DNA from 2 places in the Bacillus sp. UNCCL81 genome. Region 2 is predicted to be linked to the other one. Evidence: riboswitches for the same ligand, from Rfam matches in the RefSeq annotation. Region 2 holds a riboswitch; the other holds the start of a gene.
The links. Region 2 has a riboswitch for thiamine pyrophosphate ahead of thiC (phosphomethylpyrimidine synthase ThiC). Riboswitches for the same ligand answer to the same signal wherever they lie in the genome.
Positions count from the first base shown of each region.

Region 1: it holds a riboswitch for thiamine pyrophosphate, as region 2 does, so the genes downstream of both, BM319_RS11815 (ABC transporter substrate-binding protein) here and thiC (phosphomethylpyrimidine synthase ThiC) in region 2, are expected to answer to the same signal.

Region 1 covers NZ_FOMF01000004.1:486,498-494,685, reverse strand. The annotation lists gene BM319_RS11825 (RrF2 family transcriptional regulator) at 1-414, shown strand, start outside; gene racE (glutamate racemase) at 512-1,303, opposite strand; TPP riboswitch at 1,536-1,645, shown strand; gene BM319_RS11815 (ABC transporter substrate-binding protein) at 1,734-2,726, shown strand; gene BM319_RS11810 (thiamine-binding protein) at 2,739-3,029, shown strand; gene BM319_RS11805 (ABC transporter permease) at 3,029-3,796, shown strand; gene BM319_RS11800 (ABC transporter ATP-binding protein) at 3,793-4,524, shown strand; gene BM319_RS11795 (TatD family hydrolase) at 4,529-5,296, shown strand; gene BM319_RS11790 (helix-turn-helix domain-containing protein) at 6,124-6,348, opposite strand; gene BM319_RS11785 (GerMN domain-containing protein) at 6,549-7,592, shown strand; gene rph (ribonuclease PH) at 7,780-8,188, shown strand, end outside.
Region 2 covers NZ_FOMF01000008.1:111,657-119,844, forward strand. The annotation lists gene BM319_RS17450 (H-type small acid-soluble spore protein) at 1-12, shown strand, start outside; gene bcaP (branched-chain amino acid transporter BcaP) at 435-1,841, shown strand; gene BM319_RS17460 (hypothetical protein) at 1,989-2,249, shown strand; gene BM319_RS17465 (YjcZ family sporulation protein) at 2,422-2,553, shown strand; gene BM319_RS17470 (DoxX family membrane protein) at 2,610-3,143, opposite strand; gene BM319_RS17475 (small acid-soluble spore protein H) at 3,575-3,754, shown strand; gene thiC (phosphomethylpyrimidine synthase ThiC) at 4,002-5,780, opposite strand; TPP riboswitch at 5,917-6,032, opposite strand; TPP riboswitch at 6,267-6,376, shown strand; gene BM319_RS17485 (thiamine phosphate synthase) at 6,464-7,078, shown strand; gene thiO (glycine oxidase ThiO) at 7,062-8,153, shown strand; gene thiS (sulfur carrier protein ThiS) at 8,180-8,188, shown strand, end outside.

The sequences.
Region 1 (8,188 bases), on a different contig from region 2:
CTTCGTGTACTAATATTTCTAAGCTCTGAGCCACGTGAAAAATTAGTTAATATTAAGGACATCGCTGAAGCTTATGATATTTCTAAAAATCATTTAATGAAAATAATTTATAATTTAGGAAAGATGGGTTACATCGAAACGATCCGTGGCAGAAACGGTGGAATCCGTTTAGCTAAATTGCCAACAGAAATAAATATCGGCGAAATAATTCGTAAAACTGAAGAAGACTTTAATATTGTAGAATGTTTTGAACACGGTAATACTTGTGTTATTACACCTGTTTGTTCTTTAAAACATATATTTAATAATGCATTAGAACAATTTTTACAAGTTTTAGATCAATACACATTAGATGATATTGTAAAAAATAATGCAATGCTTAAAGATTATTTTGCAAGTAATAAAAAAGAATAAATTTTATGAAATAGAAGAGCGTTCGCAATTTAAAAACACAAAAACCAACAAAGGTTTACTTTGTTGGTTTTCTTCATTTAATGTCGTCTATTGACCTTTATAGTTTAATATACTTTACGTTTTCCATCGGTTCCTGGAATAAAGATGAAGCTATTTTACTAAAAATGGTTGGATCCCCAGTTGTAAAAAATTCATGGGAAGTGATTTCAGAGTTAGATAATATATTTTGTTGATCCAAAATTGCACTTACTTCTAAAGCCGTTTCATCTCCAGAGCTGATAAGTTGGATTGATGGACCCATCACTTTTTGGATGATTGGACTTAATAATGGGTAATGTGTGCAACCAAGTATTAGGGTATCAATATTTGAATCAATAAGCGGTGAAAGAGTATGTTTAACAATCTCAAATATTTCAGGTTTATTGTAGTCTCCATTTTCAACAATTCCGGCAAACTCTGGGCATGCCAAACCTTCAATTATAACTTTGTCATTAATCCGCTTTAGTGCAGAATGATATGCTTTACTATTAATAGTAGCATTCGTTCCTATGACACCGATTTGGTCATTTTGGGTTAATTTTATTGCTGCTCTAGCACCTGGGCGGACAACTCCAATGACTGGGATTTGAAGTTTTTCTCGCATTTCATTTAAAACGACTGAAGTTGCTGTATTACAGGCGATGACTAACATTTTTATATCCTTTTCCATTAGAAAATTAGTCATTTCCCAAGTGAATTCTCTGATTTCCGAATATGGTCGTGATCCGTATGGACATCTTGCAGTATCGCCTAAGTATAAAATGTCCTCTTTAGGTAATTGTCTTATAATTTGTTTGGCAACTGTTAAGCCCCCAACACCTGAGTCAATGACTCCGATTGGTTTATTCAAAAAATCCCCTCATTTTACTTAATAATTTGTTGATGTAGTATATTCTTTATTCATTTAAGATTTTACTATAAGAAATGATATTTTTGTTTATCATTCTCTTTTTAAAAATGTTAAAATTTCATAGTTTTATTACGCCTATTAACAGAGTATTAAAACATTTAAACACAAGTTAAAAATAATTCGTAAATTAAATCATTATCTGTTATATTAATGAGGAAAAGTTTATATATGAGAAAAAATGTGGAGGAGCCAGTGTTGCTGGCTGAGATAGCATCCTTAAGATGTTGACTCTTAGAACCTGATCTGGGTGATGCCAGCGTAGGGAACAGTATCTCTTTTTAGATATGTTTTTTACAGCGCATTTACGTCCGGGTCAGTATCCGGACGTTTTCTTTTTGTATAAACCAAAAACAAAAAGGAGATATAGATAATGAAAAAACTAGTAGTATTTTTAGTAGCTATTTGTTTAATGTTAACCGGGTGTGGTCAAAACAAAACTGCTACTACTAAAAAGACAAAGAAATTAAAAAAGGTGACTGTCGTACTAGACTGGACGCCAAATACAAATCATACTGGGCTATTTGTTGCTAAGGACAAAGGTTACTTTAAGGAACAAGGACTTGATGTAGATATAATCAGCCCTGGAGAAACAGGTGCAGACCAATTGGTGGCATCAGGTAAAGCAGACTTTGGTGTTTCTTATCAAGAGTCAATTACGCAAGCAAGGGTTCAAAATGTACCGATTGTTTCAATTGCAGCAATTATTCAACATAATACTTCTGGATTTGCATCACCAGTGAAAAAAGAAATTAAATCTCCAAAAGATTTCGTTGGAAAAACGTATGGTGGATGGGGTTCACCGGTTGAAAAGGCTATTTTAAAATCACTTATGTCAGAAGAAAATGCTAATGTTAATAAGTTAAATATCGTTAATATGGGTGATGCTGATTTCTTTACAGCGGTAAAAAGAGATATCGATTTTGCGTGGATTTATCAAGGATGGACAGGGATTGAAGCAGAGCTACGTGGAGAAAAATTAAACATGATTTATTTAACTGATTATAGTAAAAAGCTAGATTACTATACTCCAGTTTTAGCAACGAACGAAAAAATGATTAGTAAAAACCCTAAAATAGTAAAAGCGTTTGTGGCTGCAGCATCAAAAGGATATAATTTTGCGATTGATAACCCAAAAGAAGCTGCTTCGATTTTAATAAAGGATAATCCTGATCTAGATAAAAAATTAGTGGAAAAAAGCCAAGAATGGTTAGCATCTAAATATAAAGATGATGCAGACCGTTGGGGTGAGCAAAAGTTATCAGTTTGGAAAAACTATGCTGATTTCTTAGCTGAAAATAAATTATTAGAAGGAAACTTTAAGCCAAAAGAAGCATTTACGAATGAATTCTTACCAGCGAAATAAGGAGGAGCAAAAATGCAAACTACTTTAATGAGTGTCCAAATTATACCGAAAACGAATAATATTGAGGATGTTATTCCAGCAGTTGATGAAGCAATTAAAATTATTGATGAATCAGGCGTAAAATATCAAGTTCAACCATTGGAAACAACTATGGAAGGCGACTTGAATCAATTATTAATGGTTGTTCAAAAAATGAATGAAAGAATGATTGAAATAGGTTGCCACAATGTAATAACTCAAATGAAAATTCTTTATCAACCACAAGGTATTACAATGGATGTGTTAACGGAGAAGTACCGTTAATGAAATCTAAAAATATAAAAGGATGGCAACCGATCGTTGTCATCCTGCTTTTTTTAATTTGTTGGCAGCTAAGTATTAAAATTTGGAAAATCGAATCTTGGTTATTACCAGGACCAATCGAAATCTTTAAAGAAGGAATGAAATCAACTGATTCACTACTTCCTCATATTTCTTCTACAATTCAATTAACGATTATTGGTTTTTTAATTGGTAGTTTATTAGGATTTTTAATCGCATTTCTATTGCATTTAATTCCAGGTGTTAGGGAAGCTTTTTACCCATTATTAATTCTTTCACAAAATGTACCAATTATCGTATTGGCACCTCTTTTAATTATTTGGTTTGGATTTGGTGTATTACCTAAATTAATCATTATTTCTCTTGTTTGTTTTTTCCCAGTTACAGTTTCAGCTTTGGATGGTTTTCGACAAACACCAAGTGAATTAATTAATTATATGAAAATGGCGGGAGCATCCAAATCACAAATTTTTTGGAAAGTTGAATTGCCTTTTTCTCTACCTTCCATTTTTTCTGGCTTAAAAATTTCAGCGACTTATAGTGTTATGGGGGCAGTTATCTCTGAATGGCTAGGAGCGAAATCTGGAATTGGGGTGTATATGACATTAGCTTCATCTTCATTTAGAACAGATCGAGTATTTGTTTCAATTTTTATCATTATGTTTTTAAGTATGCTTTTCTTCTTCCTAATAGTTGTAATTGAACGGTTTACTGTTAAATGGAAAGTTAAAGGGGAGAAACGAAAATGACATTACAAGTGGAACAATTATCAAAGAGTTATAGCGGTTATAAAGTATTAGATAATATATCCCTTTATGTAAACGAGGGTGAATTTGTATCGATTCTAGGTCCATCTGGTAGTGGGAAAAGTACGTTGTTCCACCTTATAGGTGGTTTAGTAAAAGCAGATTCTGGAGAAGTAAAGTTAAATGGATCGATAATAAATGGAGAACTTGGTCATGTTAGTTTTATGCCTCAGGATCATTCTTTACTACCATGGAGAACAGTATTAAAAAATATTGTTTTATCACAAGAATTGAAACATAAACCCGATGAAAAATTGGCAAGAGACTGGCTTAAAAGAACTGGTTTAGAAAACTATGAAAATGCTTACCCTCATGAATTATCTGGTGGTATGAAACAAAGAGTTTCATTTTTAAGGTCTCTACTAGCACCGCAGTCGTTCATGTGTATGGATGAGCCGTTTTCAGCTTTAGATGAGTTCACTAGACTTGATATGCAACAATGGCTTTTATCAATTTGGGAGGAGCAACGACGATCAATTTTATTAGTAACGCATAATATTGATGAAGCGTTGTTAATGTCTGATCGAATATATATATTTTCTGACAAACCCGCCAAAATAAAAGAAGAAATTGTCGTGCCGTTTCCAAGACCACGTAAAAAAGAATTATTATTAAGTGATGAATTTACGGAGTATAAAAGAAAAATCTATTTGGCTTTAGAGAAGGAGTAAAACGATGAAAATGATAGATGCTCATATTCATTTAGATTCTTATGATACTAGTCAAAGAGAAGAAATAGTAACTAATTTAGAAAGACACGAAATCGAGGCGCTCATTTCGGTATCGATGGATTTAAAATCTAGTAAGAAAAATTTAGAGTTAAAAAATCAAAATAATAGTGTATATCCAGCATTCGGATTTCATCCTGAACAACAAATCCCTTCTGATGAAGAGGTTGATAAATTAATTGAATGGATTAAGAACCATCAGGATGAAATGGTCGCAATCGGAGAAGTTGGATTACCATATTATAAGAATTTAGAAGAACAGCTTGATTACGTACCGTATATTCAATTACTAGAAAAATTTATCTCACTTGCAAAAGAGTTAAATAAACCGATCATATTACACGCAGTGTATGAGGACGCCGAAACAGTATGTAATCTATTAGAAAAATATTTTATTAAAAAAGTCCATTTTCATTGGTTTAAAGGAGACGAACGTACAATTAACCGGATGATGAAAAATGAGTATTTTATCTCAATTACACCTGATGTACTCTATGAAAATGAGATTCAAGACTTAGTGAAAAAGTATCCTTTAGAATTAATGATGATCGAAACAGATGGTCCTTGGCCATTTGAAGGGCCTTTTGAAAATGAGTGGACACATCCTAAATTTATGCATCAATCGGTTGCAAAGATAGCTGAGTTAAAAGACATAAATCTATCAAGTGCATATAAAACTTTATATGAAAATACTAAGAAATTTTATAGTATATAAAATAAGAAAATCGTTTTCCAACAGGAAACGATTTTTTTTTCAAAGTGTTGAAATACAAAACGCTCTATAGGGAAAACGAAATTAGATGAAACATTATCGACGTTAAAATACATTTTTTTATATTTATTAACGATTTTAACTGTTAAAATGTTTCAATAATTTTGATATACAATTCAAACAAACTATAGTAATTGGAACTAAGAGAAAAATTTAGATTTATCGTTTTAAATGATAGGTTTATAATTTGAGGTTCAAACTCAATTGACCTACAAGCTGATTTATAAACAACTGTTAGATTACTCTAAGTAAAGGCTACTTGATTAGAATTTATTGCAGACTTTTTTTGATGAATAAGTTGATTGGAACGGAGGGATGCTCGACTCCTATGGTATTAGCGGGAAGGCTGAGACCCCGCAGGCTTGCCGAGGAGGCTAAAGAATCTCGCCCCATGGAAAGCGAGCATCCTGTAGTGGAAATCAACATCACTCTACTCCTTTACGAAGATTTGGTAATTTAATTGACAAGGATGTTTTTCAACAGCTAAATCGTTTTCCAACAGGAAACGATTTTTTTATTTTAGTTTTAGATAGGTAAAAAGAGCTAAAATAATATCCCCCTATAGCAGAGCATCTATCCAAATTTACAGATAGGCTTTTTATCTACTATAAGTAGGATATAAAGTAAAACTTTCAATTTAGATAAACAGATTCCTTACAAGCAATAAATAGAGAAATGTAAAACTTTAGTTTCAATGTAAATACCAAAACCGGCATTTCGATTAGAATGCCGGCAGTATGTTGGTTTGTAGAAGTGTTCCTACAAAAGAACTACAGTTCAAGCTCTCCCATACGAAGAAGCTCAATAACTGCTTGTGATCGCCCCTTAACCCCAAGCTTCTGCATTGCATTTGAAATATGATTTCTCACAGTTTTTTCACTTATAAAAAGTTCTTCAGCAATTTCTCTTGTAGTCTTATCTTGAACAAGAAGCTCGAATACTTCTTTTTCACGCTTTGTGAGTGTGTGCTTTGTTTGATAGTCTCTATCCTTCAACTGTGCTAACCCTCCTTGCTTGACCGAGCTGTTCTTCGGATGGGTATTCATTTAGTCTTTTTATCATATGAACGATAGGTCTTTTAGGTGAATATTTCCAGTAAATTTAGAGCTAGATTTAAATTATTTATTTTTTTCTATTTAGCTTGTTCTAAAAAATGTACAGGCTCGTATAAATAGTAAAAAAGCGTGGGGGGAGTATGGTGATGAAAAAAAGATTGTTAGTAACAGCGGCAGCGGTATGTGGAATTGCAACAATGAGTGGATGTAGTTTACTTCCAACGAAATCTTCAACTGACATTGATCCACCTAAAACAGTAGTTTATAAAAGTGATCAACCTTCAAAAGAAGTAGCAAAGAAAGAGGAAACTGTAAAAAGGGAATTATATTTAATTGACCGTAACGGGTATGTTGTACCGCAAACATTCCAATTACCTAAGTCTACTAGCTTGGCTAAACAAGCGTTAGAGTACTTAGTAAAAGATGGTCCTGTTACAGATGAATTACCGAATGGTTTCCAAGCAGTTTTACCTCCGAATACTGAAGTTTTAGGTGTTCAAACTCAAAAGGATGGTACGATTATTGCTGATTTTTCACCAGAATTTAAGCAATACCGTGCTGAAGATGAATTAAAAGTGTTTCAAGCTGTTACTTGGACGTTAACTCAATTTGATAATGTGACAAAGGTGAAAATTCGAGTAAACGGAAAAGAGCTTGCATCGATGCCAATCAATAAAGCTCAGATTGGTGATGGGTTAACAAGAGATGACGGAATTAACTTTGATAAAGGTGACATTGTAGATATTATGAACTCCAGACCAGTTACGCTATATTATGTTTCTCAAGGGGAAATGGGAGACACTTATTATGTACCTGTAACGACTAGGATTTCAAATGCTCAAACAGATTCATATTCGGCAATCGTAAATGAACTAGTAAAAGGTCCTTCTGAATATTCAAATTTAGTATCTGATTTTGGAACTGATACGAAACTAGTTAGTCAACCTGTTTTCAAAGGCGGTAAGCTAGTACTTAATTTTAACGATGGTATCTATGGAAATATTGCAAAAAATATGATCAATAATGATGTATTACAGCCGCTTGTACTTTCTCTAACTGAGCAAAAAGGTGTTAAGTCTATTGAAATCCAAATCAATGGTAAATTAACTGCGTTGGACCAACAAGGTAAGCCTTTAAGCCAACCTGTTTCAAGACCTAAGGATGTAAATACGAAGAAATTGTAAGCCAGTCGTTAAGAAAAGATAATGATTGCCTATTAATAAAATGTTTTAAATATCAACCTTGTACAAAAATTGTGCCGATTTTTGTACAAGGTTTTTAATTTTATCTTTAAATTATACTTAATAAGTAGAAATGAAATCACATTTTTGTCTATACTAGTATTTGGAAGATTTTGTAGGAGGAACAATCATGACAAGAACAGATGGAAGATTAAATAATGAACTTAGACCAATAGAGATTATTACTCACTATACAAAGCATGCAGAAGGTTCTGTGCTTATTAGTATTGGTGATACGAAGGTAATTTGTAATGCAACTGTTGAGGACCGTGTACCACCATTTTTGAGAAATAGTGGAAAAGGTTGGATTTCAGCTGAATATTCAATGTTACCGAGGGCTACTCAAGAGCGTACGATCCGTGAATCATCAAAAGGTAAAGTTACTGGTCGAACAATGGAAATTCAACGATTAATAGGAAGAGCGTTAAGAGCAGTAGTTGATTTAGAAGCACTTGGTGAAAAGACAATTTGGATCGATTGTGATGTCATTCAAGCAGATGGAGGAACACGAACTACTTCAATTACTGGTGCATTTGTTG
Region 2 (8,188 bases):
AAAGAACAATAAATGATAAAAAAGACCCGAAAATAAACCTCTATTATGGAGGTTTATTTCATTTTTGGGAAAAAAGCCCAATTATATAACTATTTAGTCTGATTTCATCTGAAACCTTTAGGAATATAATGCTTTATGAGTGCAGTATTACTTATGGCATAACTATCAACTAGTTTATTTTTACCAAACGACTAGGTATTGGGTAATAAGTCTAATTTACTACTTATTTTTAAAAAAATTGAAAAAAAAGTCGAAATATTGTTTGAATATTTTTATAAGTGTGTTATCATAAAAATCACTTAAGGGAGACAAACTGTAATATTACTTCGTAGCTAATTGTCAGAATTTTCTATTTTTTAAGGTCAAATTAGAAAATACTAAACTTTCTTAATAGAAGATTAAAAAACTACAAAAAAAGATTAGAGGAGGCTCATATGAATTTATTTCGAAAAAAATCGGTTACAAGCAGTTCGCCTAGTTCACTTAAACAAGTTCTAGGGGCGTTTGATCTTACAATGTTAGGTATCGGTGCCATCATCGGTACAGGTATATTCGTTTTAACTGGTGTAGCAGCAGCTGATTATGCAGGTCCAGCACTTGTTCTTTCATTTATTATCGCAGGTTTAGCTTGTACATTCGCCGCACTTTGTTACTCTGAATTTGCTTCTATGATTCCAGAGGCTGGTAGTGCTTACACTTATAGTTATGTTGCTTTTGGTGAAGTTATTGCTTGGATATTAGGTTGGGATATGGTACTAGAGTATGGACTTGCATCTTCAGCAGTAGCAAGTGGATGGTCTGGATATTTCCAAAGTTTATTACATGGTTTTGGAGTAAACCTTCCAACAGCTTTAACAAGTGCATTTGATCCATCTAAACATACTTTTATTGATTTACCAGCAGTAATTATTGTTTTACTTGTAACGTTCATTCTTACTAGAGGTGTTAGAGAATCTGCAAAACTTAACACGATCATGGTAATTGTAAAATTAGCAGTAGTAGCACTTTTCATCGTTGTTGGTGTTTGGTACGTTCAACCGCATAACTGGACTCCATTTATGCCAATGGGATTCCATGGGGTAACAGCTGGTGCTGCAGTAGTAGTATTTGCTTACTTTGGATTTGATGCAGTATCAACTGCAGCTGAGGAAGTTAAAAACCCTCAACGTAACTTACCAATCGGTATTATCTCAGCTTTAACAATTTGTACAATCTTATATATTGTCGTTTCATTAATTCTTACTGGTATCGTTCCGTTTGATCAATTAGGTGTTAAAGACCCTGTTGCTTTTGCACTAGCATTTATTCACCAAGATTGGGCTGCTGGTTTCATTTCACTTGGCGCAATCATCGGTATTACAACTGTATTAATCGTAATGATGTTTGGACAAACTCGTCTATTCTATGCAATCTCTAAAGACGGTTTATTACCAGGTAAATTATCAAAAGTTAATAAGAAAACTTCAGTTCCTGTAACAAGCACTTGGGTAACTGGCGGATTAGTTGCTTTATTCGCTGGCTTAATTCCATTAAACAAATTAGCTGAATTAACAAATATCGGTACGCTATTCGCTTTCTCTGCTGTTTCTCTTGGTATTCTTGTATTAAGAAAAACTCGCCCAGACTTAAAGCGAGGATTCAAAACTCCTTGGGTACCTGTAGTACCAGTATTAGCTGTTGTATTCTGTGTATATTTAATGCTACAACTTTCATCATTTACTTGGAAAGGTTTCGTAGTTTGGTTAGTAATCGGTTTAGTAATTTATAGCACATACGGATATAAAAATTCTAAACTAAACGGTAAAAATAAGTTTGATAAGGATTCAAATCAAACTGCATAAGTAAGCAAATCCCACTATAGTAACCTATAGTGGGATTTTTTTGTTAGTTACATATTTTCCACAACAACAAACTTTACAAAAACAGATTTACTTTATGATATGATACGACTTAGGAAATTTTATTTTCGAAGAACAGGAGCTGTTAAAATGTTCCCATTAAAAAATTATTATGAATCATTTATTAAAAAAGATCTTATTGGAGTGAAAAGAGAGATTGCATTAAAACGACTAAGTAATTTACTTGCTTGTCAAAAGATTAGTAAAGATACGAAAGAAGTTGTACATATTCGTTATTTTACTTGTACCGAAACACTTCAGCCTACTGACACTTATTTAGGTACAATTGCTGTGAAGTTTCAAAATGGTTATGTAGTTGAAACTGCAATTTCACTTCCTAAGGAAAAATAATTCATTTATTAAAACTTACGTCTAGGTATAAGCCTAATTACATTATAGACTAGTTTCATAGTTGGCAAAAAAACATACGATACATTATCCACCTCTCCTAATTGTAATTTTCAATTAGTTACATGACCCTAAGGGAGTTTCCCTTAAATATCGTATGAAGGAGGTCACATGTATGAGTACTGGACATCACGGTCACCATCTTAACGGTTTTGCTTTAATCGTTGTTCTATTTATTTTATTAATCATTGTTGGAGCAGCTTGCTGGTCTGGATATGACGGATATGGATATGGACATCACTGGTAATCTTTAAAAACTATAAAACTCCTGTTAAATTTTAACAGGAGTTTTTTTATTATATATTAAGAAGCCTGAGCTTGCTTTGAATGAATTGTATTGATATGTACTGAACTTTTTAAGACGAACAGTTTTTCTATTCCAAGGTAACGATCTAAACTTAACACGTAAACTCGATTTAAAGAAAGTAAAATTCCAAAAGCGCTTGTATATAAGGTTAAACTTATTAAGTTCATATTACCTGAAAGAATGAAATTAATATGCATAAATAGACAAAATAATACAGAAGGAAGAATGAATAAACCCATTATTAATAGAATGCCAATTAAAATTTGAACTACAGGAATCGTGTAATTAAAAAATAAGTAATGCTTCATTGCAAAATGTTGAATGAAATATTTATAAAACTCAGGGACATTTGGCTTTTCAATGGCCAAAATAAAATAGGTTTTAATAAAAGTCCCAGGTTCACTATACCAACGCTTCTCAGTAATTTTCGTAACCCCAGCAAATAACCAACCAATTCCAAATAGAATTCGCATTAAAGTAAATAAACATTGAAAAGCATTATTTTTTAGTTGCTGAATGAATAATTCCATTTAAATAAGTTCTCCAATTCTTTATAGTAAGAAATTCTAAATTCTCACTAATATCATGTGTTTTTTTTAAAATTGATATTTAATTCTCAAAATTGATTATCCTCGATAAATTCCACCTCCTTTGCATTTTATTGAAAATAGTTATCATTATCAATTACCGTTTACAATCGTAGCAGTAATGATAATCATTTTCAATGGTAATATTTGTATATAAGGCCTCTTTGCTTGATTCTTCCTATTCCCTTTTACTTCATTTCTTTACCTTCAGCATTTCTCTTAAAAAACAATAAAAAAAAGACCTTCTCTCAAATTTAAGAGCGTAAGTCTTTATAATGCGGCATGCTTTTTAAGAAAAATTTTAAATGAATACCCAATCACCCCACGGTTAATAATATGTTAGGTTTCTATTTTTAATTAAGAGGAGGTTCACTATGAATAAACAACGCGCTCAAGAGATTGCTTCTTCACCTGAAATGGCAAATGTGACGTATAATGGAGTACCAATTTACATTCAACATGTTGATGAAACAAATGAAACTGCTAGAATCTATCCGCTTGGTCAACCAGATCGGGAGGAAGAAGTTTCAATCAATAGTTTGTCGGAACATTAATTCTCGAGTAAAAAAACAAACCTCTTTGTTTTGAGGTTTGTTTTTTCATTGTTAATTCCTATTACCAGCTTAAACTTTCAATTAAATTGCATTTAAGGCATTCTTGTATCGTATCTTTCTTCTGGAAATCGTGTACACAGTTTTTTTGAATTGTGCTCAGTTCAATTTTCAACTGATTCATATTTCTTTCCAAATTCTTTATTTCTTTTATGATTTCTTCTACCCTATTCATATAAGGCTCACACCCTTATTGATAGATTTCTCCGCCTTGTTTTCTAAATTCAAGTGCTTTTTCTTGCATTCCTTCTTCAATGATTGAATCATTCTGAAGTTCTTCTTGTTTTACTATATCTCGAATATCTTGAGAGATTCTCATACTACAGAATTTTGGACCACACATTGAACAAAAATGCGCTGTTTTAGCTCCTTCAGCAGGTAATGTTTCGTCGTGATATTCAATTGCTCTTTCCGGATCAAGTGAAAGATTAAACTGATCACGCCATCTAAATTCAAATCTTGCTTTTGAAAGTGCATCATCTCTTTTTTGTGCACCAGGGTGGCCTTTTGCTAAGTCAGCTGCATGCGCTGCTATTTTGTATGTAATAACACCTACTCTTACATCTTCTTTATTTGGAAGACCTAAATGCTCTTTCGGAGTTACATAACAAAGCATTGCAGTACCAAACCAACCAATCATTGCTGCACCGATCGCTGATGTAATGTGATCGTATCCAGGCGCAATATCAGTCGTTAACGGTCCTAATGTATAAAATGGCGCTTCCTGACAAATTTCTAATTGTTTATCCATATTCTCTTTAATTAAGTGCATTGGTACATGTCCCGGTCCTTCAATCATAACTTGAACATCGTGTTTCCATGCAATTTTCGTTAACTCACCTAGAGTTTCTAACTCAGCAAACTGTGCTTCGTCATTTGCATCGGCGATTGAACCTGGTCTCAGTCCATCTCCTAAAGAGAATGTTACGTCATAACGCTTCATAATTTCACAAATTTCTTCAAAATGAGTATATAAAAAATTCTCTTTATGATGAGCTAAACACCACTGAGCCAAAATAGAGCCACCACGAGATACAATTCCTGTCACTCGTTTTGCCGTTAATGGGATATAACGTAATAATACACCCGCGTGAATTGTAAAATAGTCTACCCCTTGTTCCGCTTGCTCAATTAGAGTATCTCGAAACACTTCCCAGCTTAAGTCTTCCGCAATTCCATTAACCTTTTCAAGCGCCTGATAAATCGGAACTGTCCCTACTGGTACTGGAGAATTTCGGATAATCCATTCACGTGTTGTATGAATATTCTTACCAGTTGAAAGATCCATCATCGTATCCGCACCCCAGCGAGTAGCCCATGTCATTTTTTCTACTTCTTCTTCGATTGAAGAGGTAACCGCTGAATTACCTATATTGGCGTTTATTTTTACATGAAAATTACGACCGATGATCATTGGCTCACTTTCAGGGTGATTAATATTCGATGGAATGACAGCCCTTCCTTTTGCAACTTCATCGCGAACAAATTCAGCTGAAACATTCTCTCGAATCGCAATAAATTCCATTTCAGGTGTAATAATCCCTTTACGAGCATAATGCATTTGAGTAATATTTCCATTATCTTTTGCACGTAACGGTTTTCTTTTTAACCCTTTAAATACCTCAACATTATGTTGATCTGACTCTTTTCTATATCCATTATCTTCAGGCTTAATTTCACGCCCTTCATACTCTTCAACATCATTTCGTTCGATTACCCAGTTTTGTCTAATCGCCTTAAGTCCCATTCGAATATCAACTGAGCTAGCTGAATCTGTGTAAGGTCCGCTAGTGTCGTATACTCTAACTGGAGCATTTTCTTCTTCGCCAAAAGTGCCAGTTGTTGGACTTAATTGAATCTCACGCATTGGCACCTTAATGTCAGGTCTAGATCCTTCAACATACACCTTCTTACTCCCTGAAAAACTAGACATGATGGAAAAATTCATTTCATTTACAGAATTGTTCATTTGATTTCATTCCCCTTTTTAATTAGTTTAAAAAGGACGAAATCCAATCCATTTAAAGCATGAAAAAAGCCGGAATCTTATATTTAAGACCCGGCTAAATGTTAGTAAAACTACATTAACAATTATGTAATCATTAATGAGAAATTTCTAACTTCCCCACGCTGGTATGAACCAGATCAGGTCCTGAGGGTTAAGAAACTAAGATCGCGTTTCTCTCTCAGCCCAACTAATTGGACACCCCTAGTCAATCTATTAACTTGTTCCACCTAAATATAAACCCACAAATTTAAAATGTAAATGATTTTATTTCCCTAAATTTTTACAGAAATTCCAAATTAAAAAAATTATTAGTTTTTTTATCACCCTAAAAACACTGATTTCACTATACTTCAAGCCCAATTTCTGGTAATAAATTGGACTAGTAAAAATAAATTTAGTATTGAATATTATTTTTTATATGCTATGCTAAGATTAATTTTCATACATATTCATCACTAGGGGATCCCTTGATAAGGGCTGAGAATAAAGTAGTTACTTTTAAACCCTCAAAACCTGAACAGGCTAGTACCTGCGTAGGAAAGTGGCGCATTTTATACTTTTTTCGCGTGCAATGTAACCACTTTCTTTTTTTAGGGAAGTGGTTTTTTTGTTGAAAAAATTTTGATAATGAAAGTGGCTGGGACATGGAACTTATTGCAATTACAGATGATCAGCACACAGTGGAAGTACTTGCTACAAAAATAATTCAAATAATCGATGCAGTTGATTATGTACATATTCGCGAAAAATCGAAAAAGGCAATCGAGCTAATATCACTCTTAAATCTACTAAAAATGAACAAAGTAGATATGAAAAAAATTGTTTTAAATGATCGATTAGATATAGCTATTTTCTCTAACCTAACAAATATTCACTTGCCAGGACATGGTCTTCCACTTGTTGATGTAAAAGAATATTTTCCTAATTTACGAGTAGGAAAATCAGTTCACACACTTACTGAAGCAATACAGGCAGAAAATGATCAAGCTGACTATATTATGTACGGTCATTGTTTTGAAACAGAGTGTAAAAATGGATTAACACCTAATGGAATTGAACTAATTCCAGAAATGAAAAAAACGTTAACCATACCAATCTATGCGGTCGGAGGAATATTACCTGAACATATACAAGTTCTAAAAAGGAACGACATTGACGGTATTGCTGTAATGTCTGGTATATTTTCTGCCCGAAATCCCCTAGAAGCTGCGTTGCAATATTTTGAAAGGTGTAAATTTACTTATGAACAAGAAATTTGATGTTGTCGTAATTGGTGGTGGAATAATAGGTTGTTCCATTGCTTATTATCTGGCCAAAGAAAACATTAATGTCGCAGTTCTTGAAGGACAGCAAGTTGGGCAGAAAACAACTAAGGCAGCTGCTGGAATGCTTGGTGCCCATTCCGAGTGGGATCACTCTGAGTCATTTTTTACTTTTGCTAGAAACAGTCAATTAACTTATTTTCACCTTCAAGAAGAATTAAAGGAATTATGTGGAATTGATATTGAACTTAAAAAAGGTGGCATTTTCAAACTAGCTTATACAGATTTAGAAAAAAAACAATTAACTCCCCTACTCACTCAAACTTCGGCACGTTGGTATAACGAGGAAGAGTTAAAAGAACAGATACCTGGCATTTATCCAAACATAATTGGAGCAGCTTATATTGAAGACGATGTGAATGTATTGCCTGTTTCTGTCTGTAACGCATTTTGCAAAGGTGCTCAAATTTTAGGTGCATCTATTTTTGAATATACACATGTATTTCAGATTCAAAAAAATGATTCACATTATTTAATTAAAACAACAAATGGCAATTTTGAAGCAAAAACCATTGTAGTTGCAAGTGGAGTCTGGAGTAATTCATTGTTTGGACAGCTTGGATTACATCACGAAATTATTCCCGTTAAAGGTGAATGCATCTCGGTTAGAAGTGAAAAGGTTGCATTAAAACATACTCTTTTCCATGAACAAAAATATATTGTTCCAAGGAATGACGGTCGCCTTGTCATCGGAGCTACTATGGTAGACAACGAATGGAATGAGAACCCTAGCTTAGGGGGGATTGAGTCATTAATACAAAGCGCTAAAAAAATGCTTCCTGACATTGAAGACATGAAAATTGATTCATTTTGGGCAGGATTACGTCCGCGAACTCTCGATTATAATCCCTTTATTGGAACTCATCCAGAAGAAGATCAAATCTTATTTGCTACTGGCCATTTTCGAAATGGAATATTGCTTGCACCTGCAACTGGAAAGTTAATTCGAGATTTGATTCTTAAGCGGAAAGTCAATCGTAATTGGATCGAAGCATTTAAAATCAATCGTTAATTTTAACTCTTTGGAGGTGTATGCATTTGGAAATA